DNA from 4 places in the Pseudobacillus sp. FSL P4-0506 genome. Region 2 is predicted to be linked to each of the others. Evidence: riboswitches for the same ligand, from Rfam matches in the RefSeq annotation. Region 2 holds a riboswitch; each other region holds the start of a gene.
The links. A riboswitch is a leader RNA that binds a small molecule or an ion and turns the genes downstream of it on or off. The one in region 2 is predicted to bind cyclic di-GMP.
Positions count from the first base shown of each region.

Region 1: it holds a riboswitch for cyclic di-GMP, as region 2 does, so the genes downstream of both, MKZ02_RS15365 (anti-repressor SinI family protein) here and MKZ02_RS11070 (response regulator) in region 2, are expected to answer to the same signal.
Region 3: it holds a riboswitch for cyclic di-GMP, as region 2 does, so the genes downstream of both, MKZ02_RS21965 (sensor domain-containing protein) here and MKZ02_RS11070 (response regulator) in region 2, are expected to answer to the same signal.
Region 4: it holds a riboswitch for cyclic di-GMP, as region 2 does, so the genes downstream of both, MKZ02_RS13355 (sensor domain-containing protein) here and MKZ02_RS11070 (response regulator) in region 2, are expected to answer to the same signal.

Region 1 is NZ_JBBOOI010000001.1:3,059,337-3,062,488, reverse strand. It holds gene MKZ02_RS15370 (hypothetical protein) at 1-969, shown strand, start outside; cyclic di-GMP riboswitch class I at 1,106-1,191, shown strand; gene MKZ02_RS15365 (anti-repressor SinI family protein) at 1,211-1,351, shown strand; gene MKZ02_RS15360 (helix-turn-helix domain-containing protein) at 1,548-1,883, opposite strand; gene MKZ02_RS15355 (LOG family protein) at 2,528-3,109, shown strand.
Region 2 is NZ_JBBOOI010000001.1:2,229,549-2,232,700, reverse strand. It holds gene MKZ02_RS11075 (manganese catalase family protein) at 131-988, shown strand; cyclic di-GMP riboswitch class I at 1,379-1,466, shown strand; gene MKZ02_RS11070 (response regulator) at 1,542-1,895, shown strand; gene MKZ02_RS11065 (aspartyl-phosphate phosphatase Spo0E family protein) at 2,168-2,353, shown strand; gene MKZ02_RS11060 (amino acid ABC transporter ATP-binding protein) at 2,806-3,152, opposite strand, start outside.
Region 3 is NZ_JBBOOI010000002.1:11,058-14,209, reverse strand. It holds gene MKZ02_RS21975 (TrmB family transcriptional regulator) at 1-50, shown strand, start outside; gene MKZ02_RS21970 (response regulator transcription factor) at 420-587, opposite strand; cyclic di-GMP riboswitch class II at 1,252-1,334, shown strand; gene MKZ02_RS21965 (sensor domain-containing protein) at 1,408-3,152, shown strand, end outside.
Region 4 is NZ_JBBOOI010000001.1:2,639,608-2,642,759, forward strand. It holds gene moaA (GTP 3',8-cyclase MoaA) at 1-282, shown strand, start outside; gene MKZ02_RS13350 (MogA/MoaB family molybdenum cofactor biosynthesis protein) at 307-828, shown strand; cyclic di-GMP riboswitch class II at 1,078-1,161, shown strand; gene MKZ02_RS13355 (sensor domain-containing protein) at 1,249-3,152, shown strand, end outside.

The DNA.
Region 1 (3,152 bases), 830 kb from region 2:
ATGCACATTAGATGGCTGCCTATTATTTTTCTATTTGGAGCAGTTAGTTTCTATTTGCTGATAGGTTTGCGGGGGTGGGGAGAGCCCGACCTTGAACAGACGAATCGTGCATCCCGGGAACAAGTTGTAGAAGTAGAAGATTTTACAACAGATGAAAGAGGAACAGCAGACGATTATTCAAAGGCGATTCAACAGGCCATTGATTTTTGTGTTACATACAAAAAAGAAAAAGTAATGTTTAGAGCAAACAAAAAGTATGTCGTCCAGTCAGGCTTTACTGTCAAAGAAGGCGTGAAACTGGAGTTTGGCCAAAATTCTATATTGGTGGTTAAGGGAAATGAGCGTGTGATAACCGTTGAGAAGGATGCCGTCATTATAAATGGAACCGTGCAAATCGTAGATCCTGATTTTCAGTCGGAAGTTATTTTTTTAAAAGGCACGGACCGCTTCGATGCCACAAATAGGACCCGTATTGAAAACATGGCGATTATCAACAAAAGTGAAAGTTACAAAGGAACGGGTCTTTCTCTTTATGCTAAGGGTCCGTGGCACAACATTAGCTTTGTTCATTTTGAAAATATTTCTATAGTGGGCTTCCAAACAGGCATTCAACTAAAAGCCGAAAATCCTAAAGATGAGACTTACAGTTGGATTAATGCCAATCGTTTTGAAAATGTGTCATTGGATGATTGTGTTTTTGGCATCCGGTTAGTAGGTTCAATCAGCATTCCAAATGAGTGCTCAGGCAATTATTTTACAGGGCTGCAAGTACAACTGACCGAACATACAGAGCAATTCATAAAGGCGGATGGTTCATATAATAAATTTGAGGGCATGGTTTGGGATGTGCAGCGTATCAGGCATTCTGCGCCGCTCGTAGTGCTTACAGCTGAAACAGAAAATAATCAATTAGATCTAAATATAGCAGATGAATGGATCAACGATCGTGGTCAGAAAAATAGTTACTGAGAAAAAAAGTGTCTGTTTATTCCGTCGAAAGAAGTGATAAAATGTTTTACTAAAACTAATGCAAACAACTCAATCCAGGTGCTAAAATTTAAGTAGAATAAAACTTTTCTTTTTCTTGCAAAGGCGAATATCAAATCATAGAAAAAGGCAAACTTATTGAAAAATAAGGACGCAAAGCTTCAGGTCTAAGGGGAAATACGCTATGACGGCTGGGCTGCCGATATTCTAGGAGGATTTTCTTATGAAAGAAGACCAAGTCTCAGTGGACAGGGAATGGATTGTTTTAATAAAAGAAGCAAAAGAGCTAGGAATCTCTCTTCAGGAAGTGAGGGATTTTTTGAAAAGCGGCCGGTTTGAGGGGACAAGTTTTAGGCTTGCCTGAAGATGACTCTAATGGGGGACATTCCGGTGAAGCGGTCAGATCTAAATAAGCAGAAAATAGTTGAATAGAGCCCTAATAAAAACTACAGCATTACGAAAGAAGTTTGACATGCGGGATCAATTGCCTATCGTTATTTCTGAATTTTCTGCTTGTTTGTTAAAGGAAGGCAAGTGAAAAAGCCCCGTTAAAAGAGAACTTATTTATCGGGACTATTAGACTTCTGCCATTTTTGAAACTCAAGAAATTGTTTAAACTGTTCTTTGCTGATCCCGGATTCCATTGCTTCTTTGGCCAGTTCGAGCCATTCAGTATCAATTTCTTTAATAGGATTGTCACCTTCGTCTATTAATTTCTCTACACTCACATTTAATACCGAGGCAACTTTATGCAGAAATTGAATAGAAGGATTTAATTGTATTTGGCGTTCCACTGAAGAGACGTATGATTTTGCTACTCCGGCTCGATTTGCCAATTCAGTCAACGAAAGTCCTTTAGACATTCTAAGCTCACGGATTCTTTCCCCTATAGACATTATGATCACCCTTAAAATATGCTGAAAACCGAATTATACAGATTTATTTTAACATGATACCGCTTAAAAGAACAAAGCCCTTATTAAAAGTAATGGAGCATTTATGATCAGTTACAGCAGGACTGGGCTGAAATTACACAAAAACATGAGAGAAGCGACTCACTCATATTGTTTCCACAACGTACTATCTTCTTATCTGATGCTCATCGGTAAAGGAGCATTTATATGTGAAAAGATGTGTTTGGCAACAGACTGAAACCTTTTGACAGTCAAGGGAAGAACGGCAGTAAATAGCTTGAATGGCTTCTCACACGGGTGAGGGGCTTTTCTTTATGACTAAAAAAGAGTTTGCTGGTAGCTCTCTAGCTCGTACAATCAATTGGACCTGTCTTTGCCACAGGTTAAGACTTTTCCTCGTAAGGATAAAATGTGACATTCTTCCCTTTCATTAGATATATTAGCTAGGGAATAATCAACATTAACAAGTAAAATTTAACTCCTATTACGATTTTGAAGAGTAGGATGGATAGACTTGTCGGCTAACATAAGAGACCGCCTCGTTTTTATTGACTCATCCATTGTTTACCAAAGGTGTATCGTTATGTATAATCAATAACATTGGGTAATGTAAGGAGGAATACTTTTTGAAAAGACTAGCTGTATTTTGTGGATCAAGTAATGGAGCTTCTGATCTTTATATTGAAGGAGCAAAAACTTTAGGAAAAGAGCTTGCTAAGCGCCAAATCGAGCTTGTATACGGAGGCGCAAGTGTAGGAGTAATGGGAGCGGTAGCTGATGCTGTTTTGGAAGCGGGCGGTCATGTCATTGGAGTGATGCCAAGCTTTCTTGATGAAAGAGAAATTTCTCATAAACACTTATCTCAGCTAATTGTTGTTGAATCCATGCATGAGAGAAAGGCTAAGATGGCCGAATTAGCGGACGGATTTATTGCCTTACCGGGCGGACCAGGAACATTAGAGGAATTTTTTGAAATTTTCACATGGGCTCAGTTAGGACTACATCAAAAACCATGCGGCCTTTTGAATATCAATAATTATTACACCCCGCTTGTCACCTTGTTCAATCATATGACAGAAGAACAGTTTTTACAGGAAAAATACCGTTCTATGGCCCTTGTAGACACTGATCCGGCGGGTTTGCTTCATCAGTTTAATACATATCAGCCGCCTTCAGTGAAAACCTATATTACAAAATCTCAAAGCTAACTAAAAATGTTGAAAATCCCATCGTTTGTAGGGGTAGTCACTT
Region 2 (3,152 bases):
CCTCAGGAATGTTTTTGAATGGACAAACTTCTCAGGTTATTAGCTTGTTTTTGTGAGAAAGAATAATATGAGAACGTTTGTCACAAGATATATGTTGATTGGACTCTATATTAGAAATGAGGATAAGTCGATGTACTACTATAAAGAGGAATTAATCAATATTATTAATCCTGATCAGCCCGATCCTGAAGCCGCAAAAGTCCTGCAGGAGATCTTGGGTGGTCATTTTGGTGAAATGCGAACCATGATGCAATTTTTCTTTCAGAGCTCTAATTTTAGAGGAAAAGACACCCAATATCGCGATTTGCTCCGCGGCATATTCTTAGAAGAAATTGCCCATGTAGAGCTTGTTCAAAATACGATTAATCAATTGCTGAACGGCTCGGGAGAATCTGCTGTTCCGGGAAATGCTGGGGTGGACGGGGCTCCTCTTGATGATGCGGTTAGGCATGCCAATCCCCACCATTATATTATTGGCGCCCAGGCCTCCCTTCCCGTAGACGCGAGCGGAAATCCATGGAATGGATCGTGGGTATACAGCCACGGGAACCTCATTGGGGACCTGCTTGATAACTTAGTTCTTGAATCTACTGGAGTTTTGCAAAAAACACGCATTTATGAAATGAGCTCCAACCAAACATTCCGTGAAACACTCGCTTTTTTAATCGTCAGGGATAACGCCCACCAAAATGCTTTTGCAAAGGCACTCGAGACACTGGGCGTTGATTGGGGTAAGCTATTCCCTGTTCCTAATTATGATATCAATAAATATCCTGAATGCAGAAAGTATGTGGAAATGGGGTATCACAATGCCCAATTTAACTTTAGATTGGATCCAACAAGAATCGGTGAGATTTTCCAAGGACCATCACCGAGCCGGAACAAGGGAGACCTGTCGGTTATAGATCCGCCGAAAGGTTTTCCTGTTCCAGCCTTACCAGAGATGCCTAACGAACATAGCCCTGGAACAAGGGATTTAAATTTCTAAAAGTAGGTTTAGACAAAAATCCTACTAGTTGACAGCAAAACGGATTTTTAGCTTCTTTTTGTCCCGGCTATACTTTAGTCAAACCTATAAAATAGGCTGTCCTCTTCCAATTAGACTAACATGGAGGGCAGCCTTCCTTTCGTTTCTATATTTTTTCATCTAAAATTTTCAAGTGACATATTTCGACTATTTTTTGCATTTTTTTCATTATTCCGGTTGCCCTTCTGCTAAATAAATAGTAATATAGTCGTGGACTCTTAGTCTAATATATGCCAAGCGTTTTATCCATTGAAGAACAAGCAATTGAACAGTAACTTTCACATGCTTTGTCTCTTTTACGTCGCTTTATTATAGGCACTCCACTGTTCATCTATTGAACGATTGCTATAATTCATTGAAGGGCAAACTCCATGAAAATGGGGGACGCAAAGCCACGGGCCTACAACAGTGATTCTGTCATGGCAGCCGGGTTGCCAAGTTGAATATCTTTCAACTTGCTTATACAGCATTGCCTTCTCTGAATGTACTGTAAATTTTAGTGAAGGTGTGAAATATGGAGAAATCAGTATTAGTCGTTGACGATTCACTTTTTATGAGAACTTGGCTAAAAAGCATTTTAAAGGACAATGGTTATGAAGTATTAGAAGCAGCCGATGGTTTAGAGGCGATAGATTCCTATGCTCTTTATAAGCCGAATCTAGTTTTAATGGACATTACGATGAATAAATTAAATGGTATAGAAGCTTTAAAGGAGATTATGTCATTGGATCTTTCTGCGAAAGTAGTCATGTGTTCTTCTCTGGGCCAAAAACAGCTTATAATGGAAGCTCTAAAAATAGGAGCTAAAGATTTTATTGTGAAACCTTACTTTGATCGATTAATTCCAGTGCTGAATAATGTAAATTAATTTCTGACAGACTAAAGCAGTAGCTGTTCTTGAGATTATTTTAACTTTTCCTATCTTTATAGCATTCTGTTTTATTCTTATCCTTAGCTTCTCTCTTCCTTTTAAAGGGGGTGTCGCAAGCTATGAAGGACTTCTATTTTTCTTTTCATCAAATGATGTAACTTTTTTGAATCTTCTGTCGAAACACTTTTTCTTCATTTTTTCTGGTTGTATAATATATCCAAACGCGTACGAACGTGAATTTTCAGATATATGATTAGGAGAGATAAAAGGTGGTTATACAGGAAACACTTGAAGAGTTAAGTATTCGAATCAATCAGGTGCGTCATTTAATGATTTCAACTGGCCTGCGCAAAGGGCTCGATGATGATGAGACTTTAAAATATAGCGAAGAATTGGACGAGCTTATTAATAAATATCAACTGGTTACCTGGCCTTGCCTATCAAAAACTAACTGAGCAGACTATTGGTTTTTAATCTAACTGCCTTCTATCGTTTGCTTTTCTATTAATAGATTAGAAATTCCCCCAGTTTTCTTTGCATATCTCGCTCATTTCTGGGTAAATTACTTGCAATCAGGGTTACGGCATCCACCTTCACACGCCAATACCAACGAGAAAAACCTTGATTAGCCGGGCCAATGTCCGGCTTTTTCGTTATTTTCTTACTCCATTAAAAAGGAGAGAATCACCCTATTTAATCATTCTAATGAATATGACGAACAGACTCTTCCTGCTATAAGGTTAGAATATCATACCACTAATCGCCCTCTAGCGCTGTTTCTGTTTTTCTAGCAGTTAAACAATAAAAAGTCCTGGCCTGTCGTTTGATTATCTTATTTATCAAACGACAGGCCAGGCTGCTTAACAATGATTTATGGAAGGATGGCTATAAAAGGATGAATCACTCTCTATTCTTCCTTTACGCGCATTAAAAATCGTTTCGTCCGTTCTTCCTTAGGGCGACTAAATATTTCTTCAGAGGTGCCTTCCTCTACGATAACTCCTCCATCCATAAAAATAACACGATCAGCGACCTCTCTCGCAAAGTTCATCTCATGTGTTACTACGACCATGGTCATCCCTTCTTGTGCTAAATCTTTCATAACCTGGAGTACTTCCCTCACTAACTCTGGGTCTAATGCAGAAGTAGGTTCGTCATAGAGCATGACCATCGGCTTCATGGAAAGCGCGCGTGCGATGGCTACCCTCTGCTGTTGTCCTCCTGAAAGCTGAGAAGGATAGTGATCACATCGTT
Region 3 (3,152 bases), on a different contig from region 2:
GCCGCAAATTTTCTATCCATCCGAATTTTAAAAAACATTACGTGGACTAAATTTATACTATTATTGTTTTATACAATATAAGAACAAAAGCATTACTTCATAGCAAATAATGCTTTTTTCTTAAACTAACAGGTATTAGAGTTCACAGGCGCGAGCAGCTTCAACAGCCATTGAACTTCAACAATTGGGCGCGACTGCTATGCGATACAGGTAGAAAATGAGCAACTTTTTATAAAAATGAAAATAAGGCTGCTGAATAAGAATCTATTTTTGATCAACCTTTTTCCAAAACATGATTTTTGTATATGCTGCTCAATAAAATGCACCAAGATATTTTTGGTCAAATTTTATTCCAATCTAGCACTACATCTGCTCATGATCGACTCATTTTTAAATTTAAGTACATTAGCTTGAATGTATTATTGTAAACTCTCCAAATTATGTACCTTAAAACAGAGGTTTGTACGATTATTAACATCAAATTTTTCGTAAAGGCTCTGTATATGTTTTTTTATAGTATTTTCACTAATAAATAGCATGTCGGCAATTTGTTTATTGGAATATTCCTTTTTCACGTAGCGCAACACGCCTCTCTCTAGGCGTTAAGGAATTTCCAAAGAAACCGTTTTCAATAACCAGTGCTCATGCAATCTTTGCGCTAAATACCTCAATATAATTTCAAGACACATAACCTCAGTTTTATTAATTTCTTTTTTATTTTTTGAAGTAACAAAGTCCACCAATCCAACAACTCTATTATCCTTTACTAAAAATATTCCTGTGTTGTTATAGAATCCATATTTGTCATAAAGCTATTAAAATACTCACTTTTTTCATAGTCTTTTTTTGATTGAAGATCGAGAAGCCCAATTACACGGCGCTTGGGGATAATGTGTTTTAGTTTGTAAGGAACTAATTGATCCATTTCAAAATAATTGTCTAAATAATCTTTAGTAATGGGGGTACCCCTTATTAGAAATAAATGTATTTTTATGATCAAGGATAAATTAGAAAATGATCAAACCTTTTATAAAATCCAAGCTTAAATGTTCTGAATAGGAATTCACTTTGATAAAACTTTTTCAAAATGAATTCCTAATTACGATAATCTTTTTAGTGCTAAATCTGTCGAGGGGAGGGAGTATTTTACTTCTTCTATATTTTCCATTTTTTATTGACTGTTTAGGCTAAAAGAACTATTATGTTCGTAAGAAGTTATTCAATTAAGCCATTTACTACTTAATATAATAGTCATATAGAGAAGCGATGAACAGCCATTTATATCTGGGCACTTGAATGGCTTGGAGCGACTAGTGCAACCGACTCTTTTCTTAGAGTCGGTTTTTTGTCGAATGGGTTTTATTTAACTTAAACATTATATATTTCATAGAGCTGGAGGAAAATAAATTGAAAAAAGCACCTGTTACACCGGATCTTTCTGAAATTTCTCACTTGATAGAGCCATTAGATGAAAAAAATAAACCAATTGAAGCCTTGTTAAAAGAGTTAAGAGATGTCAAATATGCACTGGATCAGTCTTCTATCATTGCTATCACTGATCAAAAGGGAAGGATCTTTCATGTAAATGACCAGTTCTGTAAAATTTCCAAATATAGCCGAGAAGAATTAATAGGTCAAGACCATCGTATTTTAAATTCAGGCTATCATTCTGGGGGAATTTTCAAACAAATGTGGGCTACAATTGGATCAGGAGAAACCTGGAGAGGAGAGGTGCGGAATAGAGCGAAGGATGGTTCTTTTTACTGGGTAGATACGACGATTGTTCCATTTTTAAATGATCAGGGAAAACCATATCAATATGTGTCGATCCGAAATGATATCAGTTCTCGAAAGAAAATGGAAGAAGAAATGCGAAGAAGCGAGGAGAAATACCGTTTAATTACGGAAAACTCAGCTGACTTGATTTCAATTATTGACAAAGAAGGAAACTTTCAATACATTTCTCCTTCTCATATAACAATACTGGGGCATGACATGTGTGAACTAAAGTCTAACCAGCTCTTCAAGTGGATTCATGAAGAAGATCAAAAGATTTTATACACTGAATTAAGATTGCTAGCTAAAAAGAAAAAAATGTCTTCGCAGATAGAGTTTCGTATTAGAACGAGCAGAAATCAGTATAAGGATATGGAAGCAAGAATTAGTCCCATTATGAACGGGGACAGAAAAGCAAAAGATTTCGTGTTTATCATGAGAGACATAACCGATCGGAAAAAGTCGGAAAAAATGATTTATCATTTAGCCTATCATGATACTTTGACCGATCTGCCGAACCGCAGATTGTTTATGAAGCATTTGCGGGAGGAGATTAAGAAAGCAAAAAGTTCCTCTTCTCAGCTTGCTGTAATGTTTATTGATTTAGATCGATTCAAATTTGTGAATGATTCATGGGGGCATGAGAATGGCGATTTCATTTTAACTAAAGCAGCCGAGCGTATTAAAAAGTCACTTCGTTCATCGGATTTAGTTGCCCGATTAGGAGGCGATGAATTCACTGTACTGCTAAGTGGCATATCCAAAATAGAAGAACTGGAGCGGCTGGTGGAACGGATTCATTTAGACTTCCAAGAACCGTTAGAAATCGCCGGCCAGATGTATACACCTTCCTGTAGTATCGGTATTGCGACCTTTCCGCAAGATGGAGAGAAAGCTGGTGAACTGTTGAGCAAAGCAGATACCGCTCTTTATTTTGTAAAAGAACGAGGCCGGAACGGATATGCCTTTTTCGAAGCAGAAATGGAAGAAAAGTCATTGGAGCGTATTTTATTAGAGAATGAGTTGAGAAAAGCGATTCAGCTTGAGCAGTTTCATATTGATTATCAACCGAAAATAGATCTTTCAAAAAACATATTAATTGGAATGGAAGCGCTCGTGCGTTGGAATCATCCAGAACTGGGGAAGATTTCTCCCAATAATTTTATTCCCTTGGCTGAAGAAACAGGAATAATTATCCCTTTAGGGGAATGGGTACTGCGCCGTGGGTGTGAACAAAATAAAGAATGGCAAGATAAGGGTTATACTCCGCTAAAGATATCCATCAATTTGTCTGCGCGCCAAATCTCGGACCCTGATATTGTAAGGAAAATTGAAAAGATTCTAATAGAAACCAGATTGGAGCCGAAATGGCTTGA
Region 4 (3,152 bases), 410 kb from region 2:
GATGGAAGCGGAGAGTTTGGTGTGATTTCTTCAGTGACAGAATCATTCTGCTCGACATGTACCCGGGCAAGAATATCTGCAGATGGAAAATTGTACACTTGTCTATTTGCTACAAAAGGCAGCGATTTAAAGGCTGTGCTCCGATCGACGAGTTCAATAGAAAAAGTAAGAGATCATATGTCAGCTCTTTGGCTTGCGCGAACGGACCGCTATTCGGATGAGCGAACGGAAGAAACAGCAAAGAACCGGCCAAAAATTGAGATGTCTTATATTGGCGGTTAAAGAAGAGAGGTGCACCCATTTCACATGAATGAAAGACGAGTACATGCTCATAAAGGGCAAGCGGCAAAGCATGTTGTCTGTCAGGTGATTACTGTCAGCGATACACGAACAGAAGAAACGGATAAAAGCGGAAAAAAAATTAAAGAGTTTTTAATCAACAGTCACCATTCCATTGCACGCTACCAGATCGTTCCTGACGAAAAGGAACAGATTACAGGAGCTGTTCGGCAAGGGATTGAAGACCCCCAAATCAATGCGGTTATCATTAATGGAGGCACCGGTGTGGCTAAGCGGGATGTGACGATTGAAGCAGTGGCACCGTTGTTTGAGAAAGAGCTAACCGGATTTGGTGAGTTGTTTCGTTATCTTAGTTATACAGAAGATATCGGTTCTGCGGCTATCTTATCCCGAGCTGTTGCAGGTGTAGCTGGAGAAACGATCATTTTTGCGCTGCCGGGTTCTACTGGCGCAGTAACATTAGCGATGGAAAAACTGGTTTTGCGTGAAGTTGGCCATATTGTGGCAGAATTAAATAAAGATAGATAAGTGAATAAGGATAAAAAACGAGTAAGACGAGGTGTATTTATCCTTTTCTCTTGTCAGAGGAAAAAGCAAGGTTTTTGATCTAGGCCTCATAAATATTGTTAGGTTTCTTTGTGAAATAGGCCTCATTAAGAGACGAATAATGCTAGAAATAAATAACGGTAGACATTGACTTGACGGGTATATCGAACTATGATAATTGTATAAAAAACGTTAGTCTAATAAGACATTTGTGGAATTTTTTTATAACAATCTTATGGTGGAAGCGATGAACAGTCATTTGTATGTGGGCACTTGAATGGCTTGGAGCGAGTAGTGCAACCGACTCTTTTTTGAGTCGGTTTTTTTGTTTGGATATACCCAGATATGTATAGTAAATATTGTACAGCAAAAGAAAAAACAAAGAGAAGAGAGAGATTTATCATGCCTGTACCTTCTAAGAATGTAGAAGACAATCAATTGGAGAATATTTTAAAAGAGTTGACAGATGTCAAATATGCAATTGATCAGTCTTCTATTGTCGCTATTACCGATCATCAAGGAAAGATACTTTACGTGAATGAAAAATTTTGCAAAATTTCTAAATACAATGAGGAGGAACTCCTTGGTGAAGATCACTGTATATTGAATTCGGGTTATCATTCACGGGAGTTTTTTAAACAAATGTGGGCAACGATTGGTTCCGGTCAAATCTGGAAGGGAGAGATAAGAAACAAGGCGAAAGATGGGTCGTTTTATTGGGTAGACACAACGATTGTTCCTTTTTTGAATGATCTCGGGAAACCTTATCAATATGCATCGATAAGAAACGATATTAGTCTTCGAAAGAAGATGGAAGAGGAATTGAGAGAGAGCGAGGGGAAATATCGACTAATTGCAGAGAATTCATCTGACTTGGTATCAGTGATTGATCAGTCAGGAAGCTTCCTCTACATGTCTCCATCTCATGCATTGTTGTTGGGCGATGAGCTTGCGAAATTAGAGTCAGGAAGGATCTTTCAATGGGTGCATGAAGAAGATCAACTGACTCTTTCTGAAGAGTTAAAGCTTCTGGCTGCTAAAAAGAAAGTATCCTCGCTGCTCGAATTCCGTATAAAGACGAACCGGGGAGCGTATAAGGACACGGAAACGAAGATTAATCCCGTCATTGATAAAGATGGTGAGATCAAAAGCTTCGTGCTGGCGATGCGAGATATAACCGAACGGAAAAAATCAGAGAGAATGATTTATCATTTAGCTTATCATGATACATTGACGGACTTGCCTAACCGCCGATTATTCATGAACCGATTGAGAAAAGAAGTGGATCATGCTAAGAGTTATTCTTCTCAGCTTGCTGTTATGTTTATCGACTTGGATCGCTTTAAGTTTGTGAATGATTCTTGGGGACATGAGAATGGAGACTTTATCCTAACTGAGGCTGCTCGCCGTATTAAAAACTCGCTGCGACCAAGTGATTTAGTCGCACGGCTGGGTGGAGATGAATTTACTGTGTTGCTAAACAATGTATCGGGCATGGAAGAGCTGGATCAGATTGCCAAAAGGATTCATTCTAACTTTCAAGAACCATTGAAAGTTGCAGGCGAGCACTATACGCTTTCCTGCAGTATTGGCATTGCGCTTTTTCCGGTGAACGGTGAAGATGCAGATGAATTATTAAATAAAGCGGATACCGCTCTTTATTCCGTTAAGAAACGGGGCAGAAACGGCTATGCATTATTTAAACCAGAGATGGAAGAGAAATCCTTGGAGCGCATCCTGCTGGAGAATGAATTAAGAAAAGCGATTGAGCTTGAGCATTTTCATATTGATTATCAGCCCAAAATGGATATTTCTAAAAATCAACTCATCGGAATGGAGGCGCTTGTCCGCTGGGACCATCCGGAGCTGGGGAGGATCTCTCCCAATAAATTTATTCCGGTTGCCGAGGAAACGGGCCTTATTCTTCCTCTTGGAGAGTGGGTTCTCCGGCGTGGATGTAGGCAAAATAAAGAATGGCAAAACAAAGGGTACCCACCATTAAAAATCTCGGTTAATATGTCTGTTCGCCAATTAGCGCATCCCAATATTATAGAGAGAATTGAAGAAATTTTAACAGAGACCGGATTGGAGGCACAATGGCTGGAGCTTGAAGTAACGGAAAGTGTATTTGCAGATATCGATCACGCGGCCGATACTTTGCAAAGACTGCGGGACATCGGTATTCATATTTCTATTGATGACTTTGGTACTGGATATAGTTCATTTAGCTACATTAAATATTTACCTGTGGATACGTTGAAAATCGATGCCTCTTTCATTCGGGATATTCATCAAAATGAAGAAAG